DNA from 2 places in the Lysinibacillus canaveralius genome. Region 1 is predicted to be linked to the other one. Evidence: riboswitches for the same ligand, from Rfam matches in the RefSeq annotation. Region 1 holds a riboswitch; the other holds the start of a gene.

Evidence for each region. A riboswitch is a leader RNA that binds a small molecule or an ion and turns the genes downstream of it on or off. The one in region 1 is predicted to bind thiamine pyrophosphate.
Region 2: another riboswitch for thiamine pyrophosphate. It lies ahead of AA0Y26_RS12470 (thiamine phosphate synthase); the one in region 1 lies ahead of thiT (energy-coupled thiamine transporter ThiT).

What each region holds. Positions count from the first base shown of each region.
Region 1 covers NZ_CP154840.1:3,833,482-3,841,287, forward strand. Annotated here, with positions in the region: gene AA0Y26_RS19435 (beta-class carbonic anhydrase) at 1-445, shown strand, start outside; gene AA0Y26_RS19440 (GNAT family N-acetyltransferase) at 558-1,175, opposite strand; gene AA0Y26_RS19445 (M3 family oligoendopeptidase) at 1,135-2,925, opposite strand; gene AA0Y26_RS19450 (polyphosphate kinase 2 family protein) at 3,041-3,925, opposite strand; gene AA0Y26_RS19455 (hypothetical protein) at 4,039-4,767, shown strand; gene map (type I methionyl aminopeptidase) at 5,114-5,866, opposite strand; gene thiT (energy-coupled thiamine transporter ThiT) at 5,974-6,528, opposite strand; TPP riboswitch at 6,610-6,719, opposite strand; gene AA0Y26_RS19470 (DUF4870 domain-containing protein) at 6,840-7,160, shown strand; gene AA0Y26_RS19475 (AAA family ATPase) at 7,579-7,806, opposite strand, start outside.
Region 2 covers NZ_CP154840.1:2,455,008-2,462,813, reverse strand. Annotated here, with positions in the region: gene AA0Y26_RS12485 (DUF2339 domain-containing protein) at 1-491, shown strand, start outside; gene AA0Y26_RS12480 (YozE family protein) at 999-1,214, shown strand; gene deoD (purine-nucleoside phosphorylase) at 1,335-2,042, shown strand; TPP riboswitch at 2,578-2,675, shown strand; TPP riboswitch at 2,784-2,893, shown strand; gene AA0Y26_RS12470 (thiamine phosphate synthase) at 2,995-3,603, shown strand; gene thiO (glycine oxidase ThiO) at 3,587-4,693, shown strand; gene thiS (sulfur carrier protein ThiS) at 4,701-4,895, shown strand; gene AA0Y26_RS12455 (thiazole synthase) at 4,899-5,666, shown strand; gene AA0Y26_RS12450 (ThiF family adenylyltransferase) at 5,663-6,688, shown strand; gene AA0Y26_RS12445 (hypothetical protein) at 7,211-7,360, shown strand; gene AA0Y26_RS12440 (S41 family peptidase) at 7,595-7,806, shown strand, end outside.

The sequences.
Region 1 (7,806 bases):
AAGACTGGTAGAACTACTGCCGAAAGCGATGAATTTGCGCAACGGTGATATGAAAATTGTCAAAAGTGCGGGTGCAATTGTAAACCATCCATTTGGCGGCATTATGAGGAGTTTACTAGTAGCTGTTTATGAGCTGCAAGCAGATGAAGTATATATCATTGGGCATTATGATTGCGGAATGAGCGCTGTCGACCCGGATGTTATGCTTGGTCATATGATTGAGCGCGGCATCAAACAAGAGACAATTGATACAATCACTTATTCTGCTGTTGATTTACGTGAATGGCTGCGCGGCTTTGGGGATGTAAAAACAAGCGTCCTGAAAAGCGTAGACCTTGTGCGTACGCATCCTCTTATGCCAAAAGGAGTCCCGGTTCATGGCCTTATCATTGATCCAGGTACTGGACGACTTGATCTCATCACGGATGGCAATCAAGATCAGTAAAAAGCTGCAAGCCTTACCTATACGTAAGAATGCGAGTAGATTTTATTGAAATACCACCTTTAAAATAAGGCATTATTTCTTGCTAATTTGATTATAAAAAACGGCACCGGTTTTATCCGGCGCCGTTATTTTTTTTGTTTATATAATCTTCCTGCAAAATTGCGTACATATAATGGTCTACCCATTCCCCATTAATATATAAAAGCTTCCTCATCAAGCCTTCTCTCACAAAAGCTGCTTTTTCAACTACACGGATGGAAGGAATGTTTGCAGGTGCTATATAGGCTTCTACCCGATGCAGTTTGATCGATGTAAACGCAAAATCTACAACGAGCTTTACTGCCTCTGTAGCCATACCCCTGCCTACAAAGTTTTCATCCATCGAATACCCTACAAAAGCACTCGAATACGGCATGCGCTTAATAGCATAAAGAGAAATGTGACCAACTAATTGATCTGAATTTTTTTCATATATTCCAAAGGAAAACTCCCGGTTCAATGCAAGCAGTTGTATTCCTTCCAGAATCTTTTTATATTGCGCTTCTTCAGTATAGAAATCATCCCGGTGTATAGGCTCATACGTCGACCAAAAGTGTTTGTTGTTCAATAGAAGCGTTGCGAGATTCTTCGCATCCGATTCCGAGAACGTCTGCAAGTAGCATTTTTCTCCGTCAAGCCTCACTACCCGATCACCCTTCTTTCGAAATAAGCTGAACAAACTCTTCAACATCTTTCACACAGAGCGCAATGCCCTTCTCCCAAAAATCACATTTTGTAATATCTTCTCCCAGATGCTTCATTGCTAGGTCTTCTACTGTCATAATCGCTGTATCACGAAGCAGTGCCATATACTTTTCTTCAAATGCAGTGCCTTCTTCTTTGGCCTTTGCATAAATGCTTAGTGAAAATAGATAGCCAAATGTATACGGGAAGTTATAGAAAGGTACCCCCGTAATATAGAAGTGCATTTTAGATGCCCAGAAGTGTGGATGCGTCTCACCTAGCGCCCCCGCAAATGCTTCACGCTGTGCTTCTTCCATCAGTTCATTTAAGCGCTTTGTGGATACAATCCCTTGCTTTCGCTCTTCGTAAAAACGAGTTTCGAATAGGAAGCGGGCATGAATATTCATAAAGAACGCAACAGACCGTTGGATTTTATCTTCCAGCAGCGCAATTTTTTCTTCCTTGGATGAAGCTTCATTTACTGCTGCATCCGCTACGATCATCTCTGCAAAAGTAGAAGCTGTTTCCGCTACATTCATTGCATAGCGGCGGTTTAATGCATTCATTGGACGTAATGCATATGTATGGAATGCATGTCCAAGCTCATGTGCTAGTGTCGAAACATTTGACATTGTACCTGAGTATGTCATGAAAATACGTGATTGCTGTGCAAGCGGCAGACCTGTGCAGAAACCTCCCGGACGTTTATCATCACGATCTTCTGCTTCAATCCAGCCCTCTTCAAAGGCTTTACGCGCAAAGCTTTCCAGCTCAGGTCCAAATTTACCAAAATGCTTTAGAATGAATTCTGCTCCCTCCTGGTACGAAACTTTTGCTGTCGAGGCAGTGACAGGTGCATCAAAGTTAAACCAGTCCATCTTTTCTTTCCCAAGCATATTCGCCTTTGCTTCCAAAAACTTTACAAACGGAGCCTTGTTATCTGAAATAGCTTTCCACATTGCATCAAGCGTTTCTTGCTTCATTCTGTTGATTTGAAGCGGTTCCTGCAACACTTCATCCCAGCCGCGCTTCTTGTATGTTGTCAGGCGGAATCCTGCAAGGTGATTTAACGTCTTTGCGAAAAACTCTTCCTTTTCTGTGAAGATTTTTTCCAACGCTTCGAACGCATTCTTTCGTACCGTTTCATTCGGGTGAGAGCTTAAATTATTTGCCTGTCCCACAGATAGCAGTTTCTTTTCACCCTCAACATCGACCTCTACCTTAATATCCCCAATGAACATATTGTAGAGCTGACCCCATGAAGAATAACCATCTACGCTTAAAGCAGAAATGAGCGCCTCTTCTTCCTCAGACAGCTTTTGTTTCGCTTGTTCCCGCCATTCCGAAAGGATAAATGCGAATTCGCTTAGTTCCGGTAAAGTAAGCAGTTCTTCAAAGCGCGCTTCTTCCATCTCCGCAAGCAATTGCTGTAATCGAAGGACTGCTGGAGAATAGCTCGCCGAAATGGCGCTTAATTGTCCCTGCAATTGCAATGCCTTCACGTCTTTTGTATTTTGCGCTGTTAAACAAGAAAGCATACCGCCTGCATGCATAATCTGCTCCATAACTTCTTTTAGCTGGTCGATTGTATGACGAAGTTCACTCGCCGACACCTCTGTCGTCAATGCTTTTGTTTGAGCGATTAGCGCCTCTACCTGCGGTGGTAAAGCATCAATAAATTGCTGGAACGCAGGAGATTCACTGCCTCCCTCAAAAAATACATCTAGATCCCATACCTCTGGATACATTGTTCTCATCTTTACTCCTCCTCAATCTCTCATAATCATTGTTTTCTTAAATAAAGGAAAATTCAGACTAATGAGCGTAGTTTGCTATTTAGTCCGATTCCCGAAATATATTTTCTATTATAGGCTATTTCCGCTTCTTTTTCGATTTATTTTTTCGCTGTGCTTTTGATTTTCGGTTTGAAGTTGTTTTATCCTTCATTTCAAGATCTGCTGCGACTTCTTTTTCTGCCTGTTCAAGTTCCCCAATCGCCTTCTTTTCCTCTTGCTCAAATACATTTTGAATCTCAAGCCCTCTGCGCTTTGCTTCTCTTTTAATCTGTGCGAGTGTCTCCTCCAGCACTTGTATACGTGCATGATATTTATTGTTTCCTGCAACCAGAATCCACGGAGCCACATCTGAATCCGTCTTCGCAAACATTTCATCAGCAGCCGTCACATACTCATCGAATTTTTCACGGTTGCGCCAGTCTTCGTTCGTCAATTTCCATGCCTTATAAGGATCGTTTGCCCGTTCATTAAAACGTTTCAGCTGTTCATCCTTATCAATATGAATCCAGAACTTTAAGACAATATAATGACCTGCAGTTAGAAGACTTTCAAAATCGTTAATTTCATCGTATGCTCGCTTCCACTCCTCTTCTGTCGCAAACCCTTCCAGCCGCTCTACCAAGACTCTGCCATACCAGGAGCGGTCGAAGATAGACATCTGCCCATGCTGAGGGAGCTTACGCCAGAAGCGGTGCATATAGTGATAGCGCTGTTCATGAGGCTGTGGTGCTGAAATGGGATGGACGACATATCCGCGTGGATCAATGCGTTCTGTCAGGCGCTTGATGGCTCCCCCTTTTCCCGCGGCATCCATTCCTTCGAAAACTAATATTAATCCTATTTTATTGTTGAATAAAAACTGCTGGGCGTTTAACATTTCATATTGTAGGACGTTCAATTTTTTCTTATATAATTTTTTATCCAATTCTACAGATAGATCTAAATTTTTTAGTTTTTTCACAGAATCACTCCTTGAACATTGATATTTTTATTGTAAACCATAATGGATAGTAATGGTATTTCTTGTTGCATCCCCTTGAATTGTATATAATTTTAACGAAAGGAGAGGAAGTTATGGGGCGTATCATCACCCTCGCTATGACATCACTCGCGTTGATCGCCTACTCCATGACTGCGTTGTGGATCGGCATTAATGGCGTTACAGCTATCAATGCAATAGAACGGCTACCGCTTATCTTCTCACCGGCTGGCTTTGTCTATTTATTTTCCATTATTTTATATGCCGGCCTTCTTGTATACGTTTGGCAGGCCTATCAAAATCGCCAAACCATTTTGGCTATAACTAGGTTGCAAGTCATTTTATTCGTTATTGCCTGCGGTCTCCAAATCGCCTTTTTCCATATGTGGCATTATGAACACTATATGGCTTCCATTATTCTGCTGGCACTACAGCTCCTTTCTTTATTCGGTTTGTACCTAACATATCCGTTTCATAAGGAACATATTTTGTTACGCATTCCCATTGCAACGTGGCTTGGCTGGAACTTATTCTTTATTTTTATCATTTTTAGCTATATTCAATTATATTATGAGTGGCATGGCTTTGGGCTAAGTAACGCATTATGGGCTGTGATTTTGCTCACTGGAGGAGCAGCTTTCGCCCTTCATTTACGTTACCACCATTTCGATCGGGTTACACCGGCTATTTTTATATTTGGCTATATAGGAATCATGGTGGCAAATGGCTTTGAGGAGCTTTTTGTCTCAGCCGCTGCCCTATTTTTATGTGGCGTTATGGTCGTAGGTATTGTTTTTATGGAGAAGAAAAGGAAAAAAGAGTAGATAAGTTTTGGTCGTATCCTGCTGTCAGAATAACTCTGGCAACAAGATGCGGCCTTTCTTTTCTACTAGCTCGCTGAAAAAATTAAAAGCTGTGGACTTATTGTCCACAGCTCCAAAGTGAAAACAAAGTCATTTTTGGACTTTGTTTTCACGTTTCTTCAGCTAGTTATACATAAAGTAACATTTTATTCAGCTTGTCTTGAAAACGCTTGCCAGGCAAGGCGCGCTGATGAGCGAAGACGCGAATAGAACCTAAGTTCATGAGCGGACGAGCGAGGCAAGCAACGATGGATGAAAGCGTTTTTCAACAGGCTGAAGCTGTGGACTTATTGTCCACAGCTCCCCGTTAATCCTCTAAAGAAGTAAGGATAATTGGTTTATCTTTTGTCACGATAATAGAATGTTCGATCTGAGCAACCAATGATTTATCTGGCGTAATAAATGTCCAGCCATCGCCGGCTTCTACAATATGTTCTGCCTTTGCTGAAATGAATGGCTCGACTGCCAGCACCATGCCCTCTTTCATAATTGTTGTATCCCATGCATCATAATAGTTTAAAATGTGATCTGGCGATTCATGCAGAGAACGTCCTAAGCCGTGTCCTGTCAGGTTCATAATAACTGTTAGACCATGATCACGTGCCTCGCGCTCAACCGCTTTCCCGATTTGATTCAGCTTGGAGCCTGCTTTGACTTTTGTCATTGCACGTTCAAATGAAGACTTCGCTACCGCACAAAGCTTTTCTTTATCCTCAAAGCCTTCACCTACAACAAAGGAAATACCCGTATCTGCAAAATAGCCATTCCATGATCCGGATACATCGATGTTTACGAGATCGCCCTCTTGGATCACTTTATCACCTGGAATCCCGTGCGCCACTTCATGGTTTACTGAAATACATGTATAGCCTGGGAAGTCATATTCGCCCTTAGGACCTGATACAGCTTCTGCCTCCTCAAACATGCGGCCTGCAATTTCGTCAAGCTCGCGTGTTGTAACACCCGGCTTTGTCGCAGCTTTCATTGCTTCACGAATTTCAGCAACGATCCGGCCGATTTTTTTAAATGCATCTAGCTCTTCCTGTGTTTTAACAATCATGCTCAAATTCCTCTCTTGATTAAAAATGTCCCTTCTTACTATATCATATGAACTTGAGCGTGACACAGCAGAGTTTCTCGACCAATTGTATAGAAAGCTGTAACTGCCTAGCCTTGCTTCAACAATTTCGGTGCAGCGGTAAATAATAGGCTCGCAACTATTGCTGTTAGGATAATAGCTGGAATCATGTATGTGCCGTTATAAATAATAGAGTAAATCCATTCATTTTGGTCTCCTGCATATTCAGCAAAAAAGACTGCCCCTGCAACTGTATGTGCAGCATAACGAAGAAGCCCTCCAATAACTGTACCAAGCGTAATATAGAGAATAATTCTTGACTTCACTGAATTGCGTGCTGCTTCAAGCAACGGTTTTCTTACAACTGCGGCTAGTCCAACAACCGTGAAAGCAAGACCATAATCGAGAAGTCCCTGTACCCAATGGTAGATTTTTGGAGCAAACATCATTTGCAATATACCAATAAGTAATCCCGTTGTCAGACCAGCTCCCAGTCCCCAGCGAATGGCCATTAATACAATCGGCACCATAACGAAGCTGACCGATCCTCCCTGCGGCATACTGATAGTAAGGGTATCCAAAATAACGCCTACTCCTGCGAAGACAGCAATCTCCACAAGCATTAATAATCTCTTTTTATCCATTCTAATGTCCCCCTTAGATGTAGAACACAAGAAGGTGGAATAGAAAAAACGACCTCAGGACAGAGCCTGACGTCGTTTGAAGTCGGTTTCCATCCACATCCCTACGCAAGCTTTAACTTACAGGTTCTAAGAGTCAGTGCAGATTCCGTGCACAATCTCAGCCGACTTACTCGGCCCCCCTTGTGGTACATCTTAAATTTCCTTTATTGTACGAGAGTGTGTTACATTTTTCAAGTACTAAAAATTATGAAACTTCCACATATTTAATACGTAAATATAACAAATGTGTAAATAAAAAGGGGTATGATTCAATGGATACTAACAAAGGATTAAGCGCTCTAAATTATTTCAGCGTGTTTTTCGCTCCGTTCATCGTTCCAATCATTGTTTATTTTGTGAGCTCGGATCCTGAGGTGAAACGTCATGCAATGCGGGCTTTATTATCTCACCTTATCCCGGTAGTACTTGGCGTTGTACTCTTTATTTTGATGTTTGTCGTAGAGGTATTCGGAGTACAGGGGAACGAGGAAACAATGTTTGTCTTTTGGATCATTTTCGTTCTTGGATATGGTGTTCTTTATCTAGCTATCACTATTTGGAATGTGGTGCAGGGAATAAAAGTTCTCCGCTAATAAGTTTATGTGAAAGGGTGTTTTGGGTACTTAAAAAAGTACCATACTAAACATCATCACAAAGGCTGAAGGAGGCTGACATACATGAAGATTAAAAATTTATTTAAAACAGCTGTTAAATGGGGTCCTGTTTTATATCCTGTCATCAAAAAGATTTTGGGTAATCGAAAGGCTAAGACTTCTATGGGGACGCGACGCCGATAACTGGTCAGCGACATACAACAGTTTCGTCTAGAAGCTATTCTTACTGCTTTGTTCCTTCCCTTAATGGATTAATCACACGCTAAGCAAGAAAAGGCTGTCCAGAAAGCATAACTTTCTGGACAGCCTTTTTTGTGATACATATCCTTCAAGAAGAATAGCCATCAAACTTATAAATGCCTCTCAAAAGACATTTTAACAGCCTCTTTGTTTATCTTTACTTCAATATAATATTCGTACGGCTATGGCCTTCCTTTAACTTTTCTACTTCCAGAATAGCAGGCATTGCTTCTTTCAGCTCTGCTACATGGGAGATGACACCTACCATACGTCCAGATTTCTGCAGTTCAATTAACGTATCAATTGCACGCACTAATGATTCTTCATCAAGTGAACCAAACCCTTCATCGATAAACATCGTATCTATACGGACATTTCCTTGGAA
Region 2 (7,806 bases), 1.4 Mb from region 1:
CATTGATTGTATGGACCTCCGTTTCGATCTATGATGAAGTCCTTTTGCAGGTCGCGATGCATCTTATCTACATGGGGGTCTGGGGTGCCCTCATCCTAGATCTTTATTATAAAGGGGTTATTTATAATCGATATGAAAAATATCTGCAGCCTCGATTTGAGCAGCTGCTGATTACAGGATGGCTTGTTATGCTCGTCAACTTATGGAATATGGCATATTTCATTTCAGAAATGGGTTATTTACCTGACTTTTTATATGTCATATTTACAACATGTCTATTATTCGCTTTTGCAGCCGGTTTTATATTATCGGGCAGAATACAGAAAATGGACTTAATGATCAAAACAGGGTTTGTCTTGTTGATTCTCGCTATTGGAAAGCTTATTTTCTTCGACCTTTCGTCGCTTGATTTGTTAGTACGGGCGGTTGTCTTCCTTGTAATTGGTGCAATCGGTTTACTATTGTCTAATAGATTGTTGAAAAAAGAATAGAAGATTAATCTCTTCCATTTATTTTAGGAAATCAGTTTGACATAACAAAGAAGTTACAAATAGTATATCTGATAGATATTATAACCAGGTACAATGCCAGGCTTCTATGGCTGCAAAATAGTGAACCCGCTGCTGTTAATGCGGAAGCAAAATAATAACAGGAAGTAGAGTATTAAATAAAGTATAAAAGACCTCGCGTTTGGGGTCTTTTTTATTTTTCGTTGGCAGGAAACACCTGAGAGTTAAGAAGAAGCAGGGGATGGATGATAGCGAATAGTTCAGCATAGCAGCAGAACAACGGAAGCAGCGTAATGCAGATTCTTCATTTATAAAAATTTGTCTTCCTTTTCTTAGTTTTTATAAAAAGATTTCAAGGTCCAAAAGTATAAATATCCCTATTCTTATTTTTCCTTTTAGAAAGTTTGGGTATATAGCATATACCATGTGAATAGTTATTGACAAAACATGAATTCCTAAGTTCAATTAAAAAGAAAGTGAGGAGAGAGGATGAAATCATTCTACCATTTCGTATTAACCTATAGAGGGGCAAGAGATGAAAAAGGACGTTTTGCAGAAGCTGTATTTAATGATCCGGCCTTTCCAAAAGCGGCTGAGGATTTTGACGAATTGACGGCTTATATTGAGATGCAGGCACATGAGGAGATGTCCACTTCTGTATTTGATGAATTATGGGACTTATATGCAACAAAATATCAATTATAGGAAGCATGAGAAGGAATTAACAAACTACTCTAACTTTTCAAAGCAAGACGTCTAACGATTGCATCAAACAGGAAAACGAAGTATCATTAACTTGAAAATAACTGAAATGAGGGACTATTTATGAGTATCCATATTGCTGCTAAACAAGGCGAAATCGCTGATATCGTATTACTTCCAGGAGATCCGCTTCGTGCGAAATTCATCGCAGAAACATTTTTGGAAGATGTAACATGCTACAACGAAGTGCGTAACATGTTTGGATATACAGGTACATACAAAGGTCGCCGTGTATCTGTGCAAGGGACAGGTATGGGTGTACCTTCTATCTCGATCTATGCAACGGAACTTATGCAAGAATACGGTGTACAAAAATTAATCCGTGTTGGTACATGCGGTGCGATTCAAAAAGACGTAAAAGTGCGTGACGTTATTTTAGCACAAGCGGCTTCTACAGATTCACGCTTAAACCAAGTGATCTGGGGCGGCGGTATTGACTTTGCTCCAACTGCTGACTTCGATCTACTTCATAAAGCATACAATGCTGGTAAAGAAGCGGGCTTGAACTTGAAAGTGGGGAACATCTTCACTGCCGACATGTTCTATTCAGATGAAGAACAAAATGAAAAGCTTGCGAAATATGGCGTATTAGCAGTTGAAATGGAAGCTGCAGCACTATATACACTAGCAGCGAAGTTTGGACGTCAAGCATTAGCAGTACTGACTGTTTCTGACCACATTATTACTGGTGAGGTAACATCTTCTGAAGAGCGTCAAACAACGTTCAAAGACATGATGGTTGTAGCGCTTGAAGCTGCGATTCAAGAGTAGGAATACCAAGGGTTTGGTATTTGGTACTTTTTAACAAGTGCCCATAGTATGATTTGAGAAGTGCCTGACAGGTAAAAACTTGTCGGGTGCTTTTTTAGTTTAACGAATCAAATAGTGAGGTTGCGTTTTCCTTTTGTTCAATTGACAAAGGCATTTAGTGAGTCTGGGGGGTTAATACAAATTCACAACAATTGGCGGGATTGCAAAATTTAGATGATGTGTGAGCGGTGCTAGAGGTTTTTTATGGAGTTATGCTACGTTTTATCATAGCTGACTGTTGCTTTTATGATACAAGAGGGTTTAGATACAACACAATAGGCTTGAAGTAAAAGAAATACTTGTTTTTTATTGAATTGGTTGGTTGTTATTTGAGGTACATGAGAAAGATGAGAAAAGAAACTTGTTCATATAATTCAAAGTGAATCAACGCTAACGATTAAAAACCTTTTATCCCGCTTGGATCTAATGAATAATTCATACGATTCAAAAAATTATTGCATTTAACCATTTTTATCAGTACAATAAAAACAATTCAATGAATTTGCAGGGGGACGCGTGTGTGTTGAGAAGGTAAAACCTGACCCTTAGAACCTGACAGTTAATACTGGCGTAGGGAGCGATGAGTACATACATATGCACTTTTTAGGCATCTCTACTTTTGTAGTGGTGCCTTTATTACGCCTCAATATGAAGGGGAATGATGATATTCAGCAAACGGCAGATAGCCTATAAATTGAAAATGAATTTTACTAGGGGATCCCTTGATAAGGGCTGAGACGAAAGTAGGTACTTTTAAACCCTCATAACCTGATCAGATTTGTATCTGCGTAGGGAAGTAGCGGATGTTTATGTTTTGTGTGCCTTTGTGCATATGTTGCATTCAAACAGAACCACTTTCCTTTTGGGAGAGTGGTTTTTTGTTGCTTAAAATCAATAAAGGGAGCATGTAAATATGAAGCTAATGGCTGTAACAGATGATTGCCAGTCGGTTTTGGAGTTAGCGCAGGAAATAATTCAAATCCAGTATAGTGTTGATTTTATTCAAATACGCGAAAAGTCAAAGACGGTAAAGGAAGTGATGGCGCTGCTTGAATATTTGGACGAGGGAGGTGTGCCAAAAGAGAAACTCATCATCAATGATCGGTTGGATATTGCTTTGTGCAGCGGTATCCAAACAGTGCATTTACCAGAAAAGGGGCTGCCTGTGCAACAGGTAAAAGAGCGATTTCCGCATCTTCATGTAGGGAAATCTGTTCATGATTATGAGGGAGCTAAGGAGGCGGAGCGACAAGGAGCTGATTATGTGCTATACGGACATTGCTTTGAAACGAATAGCAAAAAAGGAAAGGCCCCAAACGGTCTTACCCCCATTATTGAAATGAAAGGGAGTTTAAAGATTCCCGTCTATGCGATTGGTGGTATTCAGGTAAATCGGCTCCAGGCATTGCGGGACGTGCAGGCAGATGGCATTGCGGTGATGTCGGGTATTTTTTCAGCCCATCGTCCAGTTGCTGAAGCAGAGCATTTTAGGGAGGCCATTCAATATGCAAAAAAGCTATGAGGTAGCCGTGATTGGCGGCGGGATTATTGGCAGTGCTATTGCTTACTATTTAGCGAAGGAGCAGGTCGATGTAGCCGTGCTAGAGGAAGGTCAGATTGGTTTAAAAGCGACAAGCGCAGCAGCCGGCATGCTCGGTGCCCATTCGGAATTGGAGGATGAGGTGAAAGCCTTTTTCTCTTTTGCGAGGTATAGTCAGTCTCTTTATTCCGTGTTAAAGGAAGAATTATACGAGCAGAGCGGGATTGACTTAGGTTTTAGGAAAGGGGGGATTTTAAAGCTTGCATTTTCTGAGCGTGACAAAGAAAAATTAGCAATGGTACTTGCACAGCCTACGGTGACATGGCTTGAACCAGAGGAAGTAAGAAATCTAGAGCAAGAAGTTACCCCGGATATCTTAGGTGCAGCTTATATTGAAGAGGATATAAATGTGTTGCCGGCGCGTGTATGCCAAGCCTTCGCAAAAGGTGCTCAGCTGTATGGTGCATCAATTGTAGAGCATACAAAGGTGTTGCATATTAAAAAACAGCAGGATCTGTTTGAAATTGAAACGACAAAGGAGCTTTTCAAAGCAAAGCGTATTGTCATTGCCAGTGGTGTGTGGAGTACTCCGTTCTTTCGGCAGCTTGGGTTACAGCACGAAATGATACCAGTCAAAGGGGAATGTATAGCTGTTGAGAGTGCCAATTTTGTTTTAAAGCACACGATTTTTCATGATAAATATTATATTGTGCCAAGAAATAATGGGGAGCTGGTCATTGGCGCTACGATGCAGGAAAATGACTGGTCAGAGCAAGTAAGCTTAAATGGGGTAGAGACTTTAATTCAAAAGGCGAAGGCACTATTCCCTGCGATTGGCCAGATGAATATAAAGGCTAGTTGGTCAGGGCTTCGGCCACAAACGTTTAATCAAAAGCCCTTCATCGGATTTCACCCAGAGGATAATGCAATTTTGTTTGCAACTGGACATTATCGTAATGGTGTGCTGCTAGCTCCGGCAACAGGCGAGATGATTGCCAGTCTTATTTTAAGAAAGGATATGAAACAAGAATGGGTGGAGGAATTTCAAGTAGGCGGCCCATTTAGGAGGTGAGAAAGGGATGTCTATTACGGTAAATGGCAAGCAAGTTGAGCTGTTTGAAAGCGTTCAACAATTGTTGGCGCATTATAGCTTAGAAAATCGCATCGTTGTCGTTGAAGTAAATCGGGATATTGTGATGAAAGAAGACTATGCAACGACTCGCCTATCACATGGCGATGTAGTGGAAATTGTTCATTTTGTTGGAGGAGGATGAAGTATGTTAAAAATTGCAGATCGTACATATCATTCAAGGCTTTTATTAGGTACGGGGAAATATCCATCATTTGAGGTACAGAAAAAAGCGGTAGAAGTATCGCAGGCAGAAATTTTAACGTTTGCTGTAAGAAGAATGAATATTTTTTCAGCGGAGCAGCCTAATTTTTTGGAGCAGCTCGATTTAACAAATTATACGCTGCTCCCCAATACAGCAGGAGCGAAGACCGCTGAGGAGGCGGTACGTATTGCGAAGCTCGCGAAGGCGTCAGGGTTATGTGACATGATTAAAGTGGAGGTCATCGGAGATCAGCGTACGCTATTACCAGACCCGATTGAAACATTAAAGGCATCCGAAAAGCTTCTTGCGGAAGGGTTTATTGTCTTACCATATACATCGGATGACGTCGTGCTAGCGAAGCGTCTTGAAAATCTTGGTGTTCATGCCATTATGCCTGGCGCGTCACCGATTGGATCGGGGAAAGGGCTTGTGAATCCGTTGAACTTAAAGTTTATCGTGGAACAGTCAGAAATTCCGGTTATAGTAGATGCAGGGATTGGCTCACCTAAGGATGCTGCCTATGCAATGGAACTAGGAGCGGATGCAGTATTACTTAATACAGCAGTATCCGGGGCAAAGGATCCGGTGAAAATGGCAGAGGCAATGAAGCTGGCTATCGATGCAGGAAGGTTAGGCTTTGAGGCGGGCAGAATAGAGGAAAAAGAATATGCGACAGCGAGCAGTCCAACAATAGGAATGATGACACTTTGAACAATCGCTATGCAAGACAAGCATTATTTTTAGGGGAAAACACACAGCAGCGTATTCAGCAGGCGAAGGTTTTAATCATTGGTGCAGGGGCACTTGGCTCAGCTAGTGCTGAAATGCTGGCGAGGGCTGGTGCTGGGAAACTAACGATTGTCGATCGAGATTATGTTGAATGGAGCAATTTGCAACGGCAACAGCTTTATATAGAGACGGATGTTCATCAGAATTTACCAAAAGCAATTGCTGCTGAAAAAAGATTAGCACAAATAAATAGTGAAACTACTATTTCAGGTATTGTGGAAGATGTACATGGGCTAAATATTGAGGAATTAATGAAAAGTCATACCATTGTCGTCGATGCAACCGATAATTTTGAAACAAGCTTAATGATTAATGATGCGGCAATGAAGCAAGGCATCCCGTACATATTTGGTGCTTGTGTCGGGAGCTACGGCCTAGCATTGCCTATTATTCCAGGGAAAACACCATGCTTACATTGTTTGCTGGAACATCTACCACTTGATACAATGACCTGCGATACAGTTGGGATCATTAGTCCAATCGTGCAAGTTATTGCTGCTTTTCAAGTGACGCATGTATTGAAATGGCTTGCAGGAAAAACAATGGCACCCATCGTCCAATCAATAGATCTGTGGAAAGGGGAGAGAGCTGAAATTAATGTGGCAAAGCTTAAAAATCCACATTGTCTAACCTGTGGAGAAAAACCAATCTATCCGTTTCTCCAATTTGAAAATCAAATGAAAACACATGTACTTTGCGGGCGTGATGCAGTTCAGCTAAGACCCGGTCTCGTGCAAGAGTATTCACTAGAACAGCTAGCGAGCAACATAAGTCGGAAAGTCACAAACCTTGTATTAAACCCGTATTTATTATCATGTCAGTTTGAGGTATATCGTATCGTTTTCTTTGCGGATGGACGTGCCATTATCCATGGTGTAACAGATTCGAAAAAAGCACGCGTAATCTATAACAGATTTATACAAATGGGGGGAGCATGCAAATAAGGTAGTGATTCTTTAAAGTGAAAGTTTTTAATATGCAGCTAATTGGCTGGCATGAGTTCGGTATTGTACCAAGCTCATGCCGGCCAATTTTGTTTGAAAATATCAAGCTCGTTGAGATTAAGGGATTGTAGGTAGATTCATATTCCCCAAACATTTGAATTAGAACCTGGTATTTGGAGTAAAATCTATATTTAGAAGGCATTGGGGATTCATTAGAGACATTTTCTCATCAATAGTATTCGCTGTCTTTTTATAATGGATTGTCTCAGCTGTACTCAGATGGAAGCAAACAATAATAAGGATTCATCAGGAGGTAGTAAAAAGGATGATTTATGAGATTGATTCAATTAAATTTAATTGATTTTTCATTTTACATGCAAGACAGGACACGTGCTGCCAATTACTATTTCCCTAAAAAGCTTTTTTGAAGGAGAGGGGACAAACTACCTGTAAACACTGCTATTTCATCATTGAATCACGGGTAAATGAATCATTTTAAATCTTTACAGGAGCTGGATGGAGATGTACAATAGCACTTTCGGGACCTGTGATTACAACCGTTCTGAAATTGATATAAGAGCTGCTGCATTGCCATTAATAAAATTCAGTATGCTGGTATATATGAAAGGTTCTGAGCGTATGGTATACAATTTAGGACAGCTGTTTTTATAAAATAACGGCGCTTACATAAATACCCCTTAGATTTCAACAGAGAACTGTGTGATTTGATGTATCGGCAGTTCTATGCAGATTAGCAATCTAGCAGCTTATATGAAAAGGCGTTTCGATGATCAGTACGTTTAAAAGGAACTTTCTAAAAAAGTTGACGTCTTTTCTTTTCGAAGCGGAATCAACCTGTTAATATGTTATATAGCATGCAATGCAAGTAAGAGAGTGGTGAATAGAATGGATGAACAAAAACGCGAGGAAGAAGTAAGTGAACAGCCAGTAAAGCCGGCGGGAAAATATTTACGTGTCAAACCGTTTGCTTTGATCATGATGCTCTTTCTGACAATTCTTTTAACAGCTGGATTGACGATTTTCGCCCTGACATTTGGCGAGAAAAAAGTCGTTGAGGTGAAAGTGCCTGTTGAAAGGGAAGAATTTACAAGATTATA